2 regions of the Streptomyces sp. NPDC057271 genome follow, and region 1 is predicted to be linked to the other one. Evidence: riboswitches for the same ligand, from Rfam matches in the RefSeq annotation. Region 1 holds a riboswitch; the other holds the start of a gene.
The links. Region 1 has a riboswitch for S-adenosylmethionine ahead of ACFUJR_RS33100 (aminotransferase class V-fold PLP-dependent enzyme). Riboswitches for the same ligand answer to the same signal wherever they lie in the genome.
Positions count from the first base shown of each region.

Region 2: another riboswitch for S-adenosylmethionine. It lies ahead of thrC (threonine synthase); the one in region 1 lies ahead of ACFUJR_RS33100 (aminotransferase class V-fold PLP-dependent enzyme).

Region 1 is NZ_JBHUYJ010000111.1:12,536-19,131, reverse strand. It holds gene ACFUJR_RS33120 (NYN domain-containing protein) at 1-497, opposite strand, end outside; gene ACFUJR_RS33115 (hypothetical protein) at 533-775, opposite strand; gene ACFUJR_RS33110 (rhomboid family intramembrane serine protease) at 932-1,681, shown strand; gene ACFUJR_RS33105 (Lrp/AsnC family transcriptional regulator) at 1,678-1,959, shown strand; gene ACFUJR_RS33100 (aminotransferase class V-fold PLP-dependent enzyme) at 2,008-3,492, opposite strand; SAM riboswitch class IV at 3,683-3,799, opposite strand; gene trpD (anthranilate phosphoribosyltransferase) at 3,877-4,968, opposite strand; gene ACFUJR_RS33090 (cytochrome bc complex cytochrome b subunit) at 5,090-6,596, opposite strand, start outside.
Region 2 is NZ_JBHUYJ010000003.1:144,007-150,602, forward strand. It holds gene ACFUJR_RS02465 (MoaD/ThiS family protein) at 254-529, opposite strand; gene thrC (threonine synthase) at 649-1,941, opposite strand; SAM riboswitch class I at 1,959-2,111, opposite strand; gene ACFUJR_RS02475 (glucosyl-3-phosphoglycerate synthase) at 2,245-3,186, shown strand; gene ACFUJR_RS02480 (hypothetical protein) at 3,243-5,117, shown strand; gene ACFUJR_RS02485 (trehalose-6-phosphate synthase) at 5,183-6,596, shown strand, end outside.

The DNA of each region.
Region 1 (6,596 bases):
TCCCTGGCGGTGGCGACCTCCTCGCGAAGCCGCTCCAGCTCGCGCCGGCCGGCCTCGTCCGCGCGCTCGGCGTCCGCCCGCTGGGCCTCCTCGCCCGCGGCGGCGACCAGCTTGACCCAGCCGGTGGGGCGCAGCACGTAGGCGGCCGCGGCGACGTCGACAGGATCGGCGGCGGCGGGCGGGGCGCCGGTCTCGACGGCCCCGGCCAGTTCGGGCTGCGCCTCCTTGAACCGCTCGCCGATCCGCTGCCGGAACAGCGGATCGCTCTCCAGGGCGGCGGCCATGGCGTTGCCGGCGAACTTGGCCCGCCGGCTCGCGGTGAAGCGGGCGTACTGCCTCAGGGGTGCCGGAAGTTCCGCGACGGTCAGCCCGCCGAAGGCGTCCGAGACCAGCGCGACGACCCTCCGCCGTACACCGTCCGGGAGCGGGCGGTCGAGCGTCTCGGCAGCGTCACCTGCCGCGCCGGCCGGTTCACCACCGCGCGCGGGCTGCTCCACGTTGCGTCACCCCATCGTGTTGCGCACCGCCGCCGTCAGGAAGCGGTGCCGGGCCTGTCCACCAGTTCGATCTGGTCCACCGCGTTGCACCAGCGGCAGCGGACCGACTCGATGGTCTCACTGACCACCTCGCGCTCCTCGACCTTCGGCTCTCCCGCGAGATCCAGATGGACGTACTCGACGACCTTGGAGGATCGGGTCACATCGAACCGGGTCAGGTTGCCGCACAGGGTGCAGCGCCAGCGGGTCTCGGCGGTCGGCAGGGGAACCGTCGTCATCGTGCCGTCCTCTTTCATGTGCGTGGTGCGGGTGCGGGTGCCGCGGTGCGCCATTGAACTGCGGAGGTACTGCCCGTAACCCTACGGCCTCGCAGGTACCCCGTGTCGCGGCGAGGCACTCTGTCCAGGTCGGCCCCGTTACGCCATGATCTGTCCATGATCGACAGGCGGCGCATCGCATGGCGGGAGACGGCACTCGGGGCGTGCCGGGGAGCCTGGAGCGGGCCCACGGTGACGTATGCCCTGATCGCCGCCTGCTGCATCACGTTCCTGATCAGCCCGGTGTCGGGCCTCGATCCCTCCTACGGGACCGGGGACAGGGCTCTGGCGGCCCAGAGCGCGTACTACCACCGCTGGGGGGTCGTGCCGGCCGAGCTGATGAACGGTGAGCCGGGCACGCTCGTCACCCCGCTGACCGCTCTCTTCGTCCACGGCAGCTGGCTGCACCTGCTCGGGAACATGCTGTTCCTGTTCGTCTTCGGCGCGATGGCGGAGGAACGGATGGGGGCGCTCGGCTTCGCCCTCTTCTATGCGGGCTGCGGCTATCTGGCGCTGCTCGGCTACGCGGCGGCGTACGCGAGCAGCGCGCAGACGCTGGTCGGGGCGTCGGGGGCGATCTCGGGGGTGCTCGGGGCGTTCCTGTACCTCTTCCCGCGCTCCCGGGTGACGAGCCTGTTCCCGTTCCTGTTCTTCCTGCCGCTGCGGTTTCCCGCCTGGATCGTGCTCGTCTTCTGGTTCGTGCTCCAGTGGCTCGCGGCCCGATCGGCCGGGGCGGGACCCGGTGTCGCCTACCTGGCCCATGTGGTCGGCTTCGCCGTCGGCTTCCTCTACGCCTGGGGCCGCTACCGAGGTGGGGCTACAGTGAAGCCCCCAGCCGCGGCGACCGAGGGAGAAAGCCAGCCGTGATCACCGCGATCGTGCTCATCAAGACCAGCGTGGACCGCATTCCCGAGATCGCGGAGTCGATCGCCGCGCTCGACAGCGTCAGCGAGGTCTTCTCGGTGACCGGCACGTACGACCTGATCGCCATGGTCCGCGTGCCCCGGCACGACGACCTCGCGGACGTCATCCCCGGGCGGATCAGCAAGATCCCGGGCGTCGAGGCGACGGACACGCACGTGGCCTTCCGGACGTACTCCCAGCACGACCTGGAGGCCGCCTTCGCGATCGGGCTGGAGTCCTGACGGAGGGGGCCCCGACAGGAGGCCCCCTTCACCCGTACGAGTGGGTGTTCAGCCGCGGTCCGGGACGCAACGGCCGTCCTCGGCACGGTACTTCCACCGCGCTCCGTCGCGGACGAGTTCCTTCACGGCCCGTACGAAACGCTCCACGTGCTCGTCGGGCGTACCGGCGCCGAAGCTGACGCGGATGGCGTTGAGCGACTTCTCGCCGGGCGCGGCCTCGGGGGCACCGCACTCGCCCTGGGTCCGCGGGTCGCTGCCGAGCAGGGTGCGGACGAGCGGGTGGGCGCAGAAGAGACCGTCGCGGACGCCGATGCCGTACTCGGCGGAGAGCGCGGCGGCGAAGTGGGAGCTGTTCCAGCCCTCGACGACGAAGGAGAGGACACCGACCCTCGGGGCGTCGTCACCGAAGAGGGAGAGCACCTTCACCTCGGGGACCTCGGCGAGGCCCTCCCGGACGGTGGCGACGAGCTGCTGCTCACGGGCGACGAGGGAGTCGAACCCGGCCTCGGTGAGCGCCTTGCAGGCGGAGGCGATGGCGTAGACGCCGATGACGTTCGGCGAACCGGCCTCGTGGCGGGCGGCGGTGGTGTGCCACTCGACGTCCACGCCGCCGGCCCCTTCCCCGCTGACGCGTCGACTCACCTTCTTGGACGCCCCGCCACCGGCGAGGTACGGGTCGGCGTCCTGGAGCCAGTCGGCGCGGCCCGCGAGGACTCCGGAGCCGAAGGGGGCGTACAGCTTGTGGCCGGAGAAGGCGACCCAGTCCACGTCCAACTCCCTTACCGAGACCGGGTGGTGGGGCGCGAGCTGGGCGGCGTCGAGGACGATCCGGGCGCCGTGGGCGTGTGCGGCGGCGGCCAGCTCCTTCACGGGCCACAGCTCGCCGGTGACGTTGGAGGCTCCGGTGACGCAGACGAGCGCGGGACGTGTGGGGTATCCCCTGCTCGAGCGAAGCCGAGAGCTTGGGGAAGGGTCGCGGTCGGCGAGGGCGCGCTCCAGGGTCTCGACGGCCTGGGCGGGCGTGCGCGGGGCGTCCAGGTACGTGACCCGCGCCTCGCTCCCCCTCCGCCCCGGGGTGTCGGGGGACCCCCACGGCAGGAGCGAGGCGTGGTGCTCGGTCTCGAAGACGAAGACCTCGCAGTCGGCGGGGAGCGCGGCGGCGAGCAGGTTGAGCGAGTCGGTGGTGGAGCGGGTGAAGACGACCTGGTCACCGGGGCGGCAGTCGAGGAACCCGGCGACGGTGACGCGGCTGCTCTCGAACAGGTCGGTGGAGAGCTGGGAGAGGTACCCGGCGCCCCGGTGGACGCTGCCGTAGTACGGGGCGTAGGCGGCGACGTCGTCCCAGACCCGCTGCAGGGCCGGCGCGCTGGCGGCGTAGTCGAGCGCGGCGTAGGTGACCTCGCCCCCGGTCACGAGCGGAACCGTGACGTCCCGTCCGAGGACCGGGAGCGGGGCGGCGCAGCAGGGGTCGTCGGAGTCGGTGGTGGCGCAGGCGGCGGTCGTGGGGGCGGCGGCGTTCGGGTACGCGGACATGGCGGTGTCTCCTGGGCGGGAAGGGCAGCGAAGGGCCCGCGGGGCAGCGCGAAGGAGGGTGCCTCACACGGGTGTTGCCTCGACGCACGGTGTTCGTACGGAGGGTGGGGAAACGGGGCCGACGGGCCCTAGCGCATTCGCTTGCTCACGAGACTGCTCCCTTGAGGACCAGGACCCCAGGGTGTGCAGGGGTCCGCGCTTGCCGCGGACCTTGCTGTCCACGGCCTGGTCTTCACCCGGGGCACCCCGCCACGGACGGAGGGTTGCCGGACAGCCAGCCGGGGCTTCATGGCTGTCACTCATGACCTGGCACTGAACGTATGCCACGTGATCGCCGGCGCGCAACCCCGTTCCGGATGGCAGAACGGGGTGCGCGCGGCGACGCTACCTGTTGCTGGCCGCGACCCAGCGCTCCAGCGCCTGCCTGGCCGCCCCCGAGTCGATCGACTCGGCCGCCCGCGCGATTCCCTCGCGCAGCTGCTCCACCAGGGTGCCCGCGCCCGGCTCCAGGGCCGTGAGCGCCGCAGCCGAGTTGAGCAGCACCGCGTCCCGTACGGGACCGGTCTCGCCCGCGAGCAGCCGGCGGGCGACATCGGCGTTGTACGAGGCGTCGGCGCCGCGCAGCGCCTCCACCGGTACGAGTTCGATGCCGACGTCCCGGGGGTCGAAGGCCTCCTCGCGCACCGCGCCGTCCCGTACGACCCACACACGGGAGGTCGCGGTGGTCGTCAGCTCGTCCAGGCCGTCGTCGCCGCGGAAGACCAGCGCCGAGGAGCCGCGCTCGGCGAGCACGCCGGCCATGATCGGGGCCATCCGGGCGTCGGCCACACCGGTCGCCTGCGCCTTGACGCGGGCGGGGTTGGTGAGCGGACCGAGGAAGTTGAACGTGGTGCGGATGCCCAGCTCCTTGCGGGCCGCGGCCACATGGCGCAGCGCCGGGTGGAACTTCACCGCGAAGCAGAAGGTGATCCCGGCCTCCTCCGCGACCTCGACGACCCGCTGCGGGGTGAGCTGCAGGTTGACGCCGAGCTTCTCCAGGACGTCGGAGGCGCCGCTGGCGCTGGAGGCGGCGCGGTTGCCGTGCTTGACGACCTTCGCGCCGGTGCCGGCGACGACGATCGCCGACATCGTGGAGATGTTGACGGTCTTCGCGCCGTCGCCACCGGTGCCGACGATGTCCACGGAGGGGCCGGGGACCTCGATCACGTTGGCGTGCTCGTACATCGTGTTCACGAGGCCGGAGATCTCCTCGACGGTCTCGCCCTTGGCGCGCAGGGCCACGGCGAAACCGGCGATCTGGGCGTCGGTGGCCTCACCGCGCAGGATGCGGTCCATCGCCCAGGCAGTGTCCTCGGCGCTCTGGTCGCGGCCGGTCAGCAGTCCGTCCAGGACCGTCGGCCAGGAGCGGCCCGCCGACGTAGGTCCCCCCCTCGCTCCGCTGGGGGTACCCCCACCAGCGGGGGTCACAGCGCTCATGGCAGCTCCCGGTCGTCACGTAACGGATACAGGACCCACCCTATCGACCCGCAGGGACGGCAAAGAGCCCCGTCCATCGAATGGACGGGGCTCCCGCTGTGGCGACCTCTAGGTCAGGTGATCAGTGGTGGCCGTGGCCGCTGGTGATCTCCTTGTACTCCTCGGCGGTCGGCTTGGCGATCTGGCTGTCCTCGCCGTAGTAGCTCTTGTTGAGCCTGACGCGGAGCTTCTCCATACGGCCGACCTTGCGCTCGACGCCGTTCTCGTCGACCAGCGGGCCGATCTCGGCCGGCTGGTTCTGCTCGTGCGCCGTGAGGCGGTACAGCTCGCCCTGGCTGAGCGGCTGGTGGACCTCGACGAACTCTCCGTGCGGCAGGCGCTTGATGATGCCGGACTCGCGTCCGTGCAGCACCTTGTCCTTGTCACGGCGCTGGAGGCCGAGGCAGATCCGCTTGGTGACGATGAACGCGATGACCGGTCCGAGGAAGAAGAAGATCCGGACGAACCAGGTGATCGAGTTGATCGACAGGTGGAAGTGCGTGGCCCAGAGGTCGTTTCCACCACCGATGAGCATGACCATGTACGCGGTGATCCAGGCGACACCGAAGGCGGTGCGCGTCGGAGCGTTGCGCGGGCGCTGCGCGATGTGGTGCTCGCGCTTGTCGCCGGTGATCCACGACTCGATGAACGGGTAGACCGCGATGGCCGCGAGGACCAGCGGGAAGATCGCCAGCGGGATCATCACGCCCAGGACGAGCGTGTGGCCCCAGAGGTTGATCTCCCAGCCCGGCATGACACGGATCAGACCCTCGGCGAAGCCCATGTACCAGTCGGGCTGCGCGCCGGTGGACACCATGTCCGGGCGGTACGGGCCGAGCGCCCAGATCGGGTTGATCGAGGCGATCGCCGAGATGACCGCGATGACACCGAAGACCAGGAAGAAGAAGCCTCCGGCCTTGGCCATGTAGACCGGCAGCAGCGGCATGCCCACGACGTTCTTGTTCGTACGGCCGGGGCCCTCGAACTGCGTGTGCTTGTGGTAGAAGACCAGGATCAGGTGGGCGACCACCAGACCCAGCATGATGCCGGGCAGCAGCAGGACGTGCGCCGAGTAGAAACGGGCCACGAAGTCGCCGCCGGGGAACTCCCCGCCGAACAGGAACATCGACAGGTACGTGCCGATGACCGGGACGGACAGGATCGCGCCCTGCATGAAGCGGACACCGGTGCCGGAGAGCAGGTCGTCCGGGAGCGAGTAACCGGTGAAGCCGGTGAACATGCCCAGGAAGAACAGCAGGAAGCCGAACAGCCAGTTGATCTCACGCGGCTTGCGGAACGCGCCCGTGAAGAACACGCGCATCATGTGCACGAACATGCCGGCGAGGAAGATCAGCGCCGCCCAGTGGTGGATCTGCCGGATGAGCAGACCACCGCGCACATCGAAGGAGATGTGCATGGTCGAGTTGAACGCCTCGGACATCAGCTGACCCTGCAGCGGGACGTAGCTGCCGTGGTACTCCACCTCGTTCATCGACGGGTGGAAGAACATCGTCAGGTACACACCCGTGAGGATGATGATGATGAAGCTGTAGAGGCAGATCTCACCCAGCATGAAGGACCAGTGGTCC
Region 2 (6,596 bases), on a different contig from region 1:
TCGGGCCCGGCAAAACGCGCAGAAGGTACACAACGCACCTGCACTTTGGCTGCTTCTTGTCGCGGGCAGGCGCATTCTCATATGCGTCTGGCACGAGCGGCGAGGGAAAGCCGGGGGGAGTTCCCCAACTCTACCGCGCTCAACCATGCAGAATTGCCCCCTCCGCTTCTCTCGCGGAAGGGGCAATTCGGTTACGCCGGGTAACGCGGGGAGCCACAGACGGCCCAGCAGCCACCGGCACCGTGCCGGATGGTCAGCCTCCGGCGACGGCCGGGATGATCGAGACGCCGGCGCCGTCCGGCGTCGCCGTCTCCAGGCCCTGCTCGAAGCGGACGTCGTCGTCGTTGACGTACACGTTCACGAAGCGGCGCAGCTTGCCCTGGTCGTCCAGGACACGGGCCGCGATGCCCGCGTGGTTCTTCTCCAGGTCGGCGATGACCTCGGACAGGGTCGCGCCCTCGGCGGCGACCTCGGACCGACCGCCGGTGTAGGTGCGGAGGATGGTGGGGATGCGGACCTTCACGCTCATGGGGTGTTCACCTTCGGTGGCTTCGGACAGGGCGGGCGGGGACGGGGCGGGGACAGGGCGGCGGGGTGGCCGGAGCGGCCGGTGCCCCGGCCGCTCCCGCACCTCGGCGGTCGCGGGCGTCAGCCCGCCAGGCCTGCTTCGCGGAACGCGTCCAGGCTCGGGCGGATCGTCGCGGTCGCCTGCGAGGTATCGGCCACCGCGTCCAGCGTCTTGAGGCCGTCACCCGTGTTGAGCACGACCGTGGTGAGGGCCGGGTCGATGAGGCCGGCCTCGACCAGCTTCTTCGTCACGCCGACCGTCACGCCGCCCGCCGTCTCGGCGAAGATGCCCTCCGTACGGGCGAGGATCTTGATCGCCTCGACGACCTGCTCGTCGTCGACGTCCTCCACCGCACCACCCGTGCGGCGGGCGATGTCGAGGACGTACGGGCCGTCGGCCGGGTTGCCGATGGCCAGCGACTTGGCGATGGTGTTCGGCTTCTGGGGGCGTACGACGTCGTGGCCCGCCTTGAAGGCGGCCGACACCGGCGAGCAGCCCTCGGCCTGGGCGCCGAAGATCTTGTACGGCTTGTCCTCGACCAGGCCCAGCTTGATGAGCTCCTGCAGACCCTTGTCGATCTTGGTGAGCTGCGAGCCGGAGGCGATCGGGATCACGAGCTGGTCCGGGATCACCCAGCCCAGCTGCTCGCAGATCTCGTACGCGAGCGTCTTGGAGCCCTCACCGTAGTAGGGGCGCAGGTTGACGTTGACGAAGCCCCAGCCCTCGCCCAGCGGGTCGCCGATGAGCTCGGAGCAGAAGCGGTTGACGTCGTCGTAGTTGCCCTCGATGCCGACCAGCTCACCGCCGTAGACGGCGGCCATGACGACCTTGCCCTGCTCCAGGTCGTGCGGGATGAACACGCAGGAGCGGAAGCCGGCGCGGGCGGCGGCGGCGCCGACGGCGCCGGCCAGGTTGCCGGTGGAGGAGCAGGACAGGGTGGTGAAGCCGAAGGCGCGGGCCGCCTCCAGGGCCTGGGCGACGACGCGGTCCTTGAAGGAGTGCGTCGGGTTGCCGGAGTCGTCCTTGACGAAGAGCTTGCCGGGCTCGACACCGAGTTCGCGGGCGAGGTTGTCGGCCTGGACGAGCTTGGTCCAGCCGGGGTTCAGGTTCGGCTTCTCGGCGACGTCGGCCGGGACGGGCAGCAGCGGGGCGTAGCGCCAGATGTTGGCGGGGCCGGCCTCGATCCGCTTGCGCAGCGCCTCGGGGTCACCGGTGGGAAGGTCGTACGCGACTTCGAGCGGGCCGAAACAGAGCTCGCAGGCGAAGATCGGGCCGAGCGGGAAGACTTCACCGCATTCCCGGCAGGAAAGGCCCGAAGCGGGACCGAGATCGACGGTCCGGGAGGTTTCGGTGGAAACAGTCTGTACAGCCATGGAGGCGAGGCCCTTTCTCCTCATCTTTCTCATGACGAACGTCGTCATGAGACGGATTTGGCACCTTCCCTAGCCGGGAGCCTCGCTGGCGCGTTGTGTCGCGGACGAGACCGACTGGAGGGTTGCCGGGGCTTCAACGGGCCGTTTCCCTCTGCCCCTCTGGATGAGCGGTATTCGATTGTGTGAAGCGGTTGTGGGACGCGGGTGGGACCCCGACATGCATCGGGCATCCGCGTTGTTCAAGACTGTAACCGAAGGCCCGGAGGGTTGAACCTGCCGTCCGAACCGCGAGATGGAGATCACGTGCTGGAGGAAGTGGAGCGCTGGCTGGGCCGGCGGTCCTGGTCCGTGGCGGACCGTTCGCTCGACCGCATCCTGGCGGCGAAGCACGGGACGACGGTCAGTGTCGTCCTGCCCGCCCTCGACGAGGAGGCGACGGTCGGCGACATCGTCTCCGTGATCCGCCGGGAGCTGATGACCGAGGCGGTCCCGCTCGTGGACGAGCTGGTGGTGATCGACTCCGGTTCCACCGACCGTACGGCGGAGTTCGCGGCGGCGGCCGGGGCGCGTGTCGTGGCGCGCGACGCGATCCTGCCCCGGATTCCGGCCGTGCCCGGCAAGGGCGAGGTGCTGTGGCGGTCACTGATGGTGACGCGCGGGGACGTCGTCTGCTTCGTCGACGCGGATCTGCGGGACTTCTCCGCGGACTTCGTCACCGGGATCGTCGGCCCTCTGCTCACCGACCCCGACGTCGACTTCGTGAAGGCGATGTACGACCGTCCGCTGGGCGACTCCCCAGGTCAGGGCGGCCGGGTGACCGAGCTGGTGGCACGGCCGCTGCTCAATCTGCACTGGCCGCAACTGGCCGGCTTCGTGCAGCCGCTCGGCGGCGAGTACGCGGCGCGCCGCTCGCTGCTCGAACGGCTGCCGTTCCCCGTCGGTTACGGAGTGGAGCTGGGTCTGCTCGTGGACGCGCTCCACACAGTCGGCCTGGACGCGCTCGCCCAGGTCGACGTCGGGGTCCGCAAGCACCGGCACCAGGACGGCCGCGCGCTCGGCAGGATGGCGGCTGCGATCTACCGGACGGCGCAGCTCCGGCTCTCCCGGGGGCATCTGGTGCGACCCCGGCTGACGCAGTTCGAGCGGGGCGACACCGGTTTCACCCCGCGGACGTACGCGGTGGACACCGAGGAGCGTCCGCCGATGATCGACATCTCGGAGTACGCGCACCGCCGCGTGGCGTAGCGCCGGATGATGATGCTTTTTGCATACATTTCCGTTCCATGCCGTTCACCTCTCGAATGACCACGTTGCCGATGGCGCTCGGCCTCGCCGTCGGCTCACTCGGTTCGCTCGGCTCGCTCACCCTCGCCTCGGCCGGACCGGCCGCGGCTGACGTGGTGGAGCCCTTCGGCAAACGCTACGAAGCCTCGCTGTACGGCGACTTCACGACCATCGGCGCCATCGCGGCCGTGACAGCCGGCCACGGCTCCGGGACCGGGACCAGGACCGGCTCCGGGACCGGGACCGGGACCGGGACCGGGACCGGGACCGGGACCGGGACCGGGACCGGGACCGGGACCGGGACCGGGACCGGGACCGGGACCGGCTCCGAGACCAGGACCGGCTCCGAGACCGGCTCCGGCCACGGCTCCGGGACCGGCCACGTCGTGATCCCGGCCGGCGCCAAGGTCGCGTACGCCCGGCTCTTCTGGGGCGGGCACGACGGCACGTACAGGACGCCCAGCGGGGCCCTGTCGAAGCGGTGCGCCGGCTCCGGCCGCGACGCGGCGACCCCGTCGGGCGACCACGCCACGACCGAGCCGCGCATCAAGGTCGGGGCCGGGCCCGAGACGACGGTCTCGATCGACAGCATGGTGACCGACCCGGCCGACATCGGCGGTGCGCACTACTACACGGGCGAGTCGGACGTCACGGCCGCGTTCGCGGGCGTGACCGGCACCGACACGCCGGTCACGGTCGGCGGTATCTGGACGGCACGGGGCACGGGCTGTGTGTCTGGCTGGTCCCTGACGGTGGTCCACGAGTTCCCCGGCCCCGAGCCCGCCTTCGCTCCGGACCGGCGTGCCGTACGCGTCTACGGCGGGCACGTCCTCCAGCGGTCCACCTCCCCCGCGACCACGATCGCCGTCGACGGGTTCCACCGGACGGCGGGCCGGGCGCGGGCGAGCGTGACGGCCTACGGCGGCGAAGCCACACCGGGCGACGCCTTCCTCGTGCACGGCAGGAAGGTCACCGCGGCCCACTCCCCCGACGGCACGGGCACCTCCCTCGTCACGGCCTTCGACATCCCGGAGGGCACTCTTCCGGTGGGCGCCCGGTCGACGGAGCTGACGTTCACCCCGACGGGCGACACGTACGTGCCCTCCGCGCTCGCCTTCTCCGTACCGGTGCCGGACCTGGAGATCACCAAGACGGCGAACCCGCGGAAGGTGAGGCCGGGCGACACCGTCACGTACACGATCACGGCGAAGAACACCGGCCGTCTCGACCATCCGGACGCCCGGTTCGGCGACGACCTGACGGGGAACCTGGACGACGCCGCCTACAACGGCGACGCGAAGGCCACGATCGGCACGGCGACGTACGACGGGCGCTCGATCGCCTACACGGGGGACATCCCGGCCGGCGCGACGGCGCGGATCACCTACTCGGTGACGGTCGACGACCCGGTGCGCGGTGACGGCAGGCTGACGAGTGGCATCGAGGCCGCGTCGCCCCGTTCCAACTGCGGGCCGGGCAGCGCGGATCCGGCCTGCACCGTGACCCCGGTCATCGCCCTTCCGACGCCAGACCCGACGGCCACCCCGACCCCGACCCCGACTCCGACCGCGACCCGGACGGACCCGGCGGACCCGAAGGCCGCGAAGGACCCGAAGGACGCGGGTGGCACCGCACCCCCCTCACCGACCCGGCCTCCGACCCCGACCCCGACCCTGTATCCGCATTCGTATCCGAGCGAGTCCGAGGCCGGGCTGCTCACCGCCCCCGCCACCCACCGGCCGGGCCCGGCCGTCCCGCACGGCCCCGGCGGCGCGATGGCCGAGACCGGATCGAGCGGTGAGCGGCTGTGGCTGCTCGGCGGCCTCGCACTCGCACTGGCCGCGACCGGTGTGGTGGCGAAGGCGGCCCTCCGTGGGCGCCGCGAGCCATGAGGCGTGGATTCGCCAGACTTGTATACGTACGTTTGAGCGTTTACGCGACGGGCTAGGTTCGCCACATGGCTTCTGTGCTCGTGGCGTCCAACCGGGGTCCGGTCTCGTACGCCCTCGCCGCCGACGGCACGCTCACTGCCCGGCGCGGCGGGGGCGGTCTCGTCTCCGGGCTGAGCGCGGTGTCCTCCCAGGACAGCGTGTGGGTGTGCGCGGCGCTCGGGGACGGCGACCGCGAGGCGGTGCGGCGCGGGGTCACCGAGCCCGGTGTGCGCATGCTGGGCATCGCCCCGGAGGTGTACGCCGACGCGTACAACGGGATCGCGAACTCGGTGCTGTGGTTCCTCCACCACCATCTGTACGACGTGCCCCACGAGCCCGTCTTCGACGCGGAGTTCCGGCGCCGCTGGGAGTCGTACCGCGACTACAACCGGGCCTTCGCCGAGGAGCTTGCGGCCCGGGCCGACGAGGGCGCGGCGGTCCTGGTGCAGGACTACCACCTGGCGCTGGTCCCCGGGCAGCTCCGCGAGCTGCGGCCGGACCTGCGGATCGGCCACTTCACGCACACGCCGTGGGCGTCGCCGGAGTACATGCGGATGCTGCCGGAGGAGGTCCGCGAGGAGCTTCTGTGGGGAATGCTCGGCGCGGACGAACTCGGTTTCCACACCTGGGGATGGGCGAGGGCGTTCATCGACGGGGCGCACCTCGACGGCGAGCAGGGCGAGGCCGCCGGGGTCGGGCGGGACGACGACCCCTGGCGCGGGGTGGAGCACCGCAGGGCGGGCGGTGAGCCGCGGCGCACCAGGGTGCAGGTCTTCCCGCTGGGCGTGGACGGCGACGACCTCCGCTCGCTCGCCCACACCCCCGAGGTCGACGGCCGGCTGGCCGCGCTGCGGGCCGAGATCGGCGACCGGAGGACGATCGTGCGGGTGGACCGCACGGAGCTGTCGAAGAACATCGTCCGCGGCCTGCTGGCGTACCGGGAGCTGCTCCGGGAGCGCCCGGAGTGGCGGGGCAGGGTCGTCCACCTGGCCTCGGCGTACCCGTCCCGCCAGGACCTGGAGGTCTACCGCGCGTACACGGCGGCGGTCGCCCGGCTCGCGGAGGAGATCAACACCGAGTTCGGCACGGACGACTGGCAGCCGGTGCTGCTGTCGGTGAAGGACGACTTCCCGCGCTCCCTCGCGGCGTACCGACTGGCGGACGTGGCACTGATCAACCCGGTCCGCGACGGGATGAACCTGGTGGCCAAGGAGATCCCGGTGGTGTCGGAGGAGGGGTGCGCGCTGGTGCTCTCCACGGGCGCCGGCGCGTACGAGGAGCTGCGTGAGGACGCCCTGACGGTCAACCCGTACGACGTCTCGGAGACCGCCCGCGCTCTGCACCGCGCGCTGACGATGCCCCCCGCCGAACGCGCGGACCGCTCGAAGCGCCTGGCCGCCGCCGCGACGGCGCTGCCGCCGCAGCGGTGGTTCCTGGACC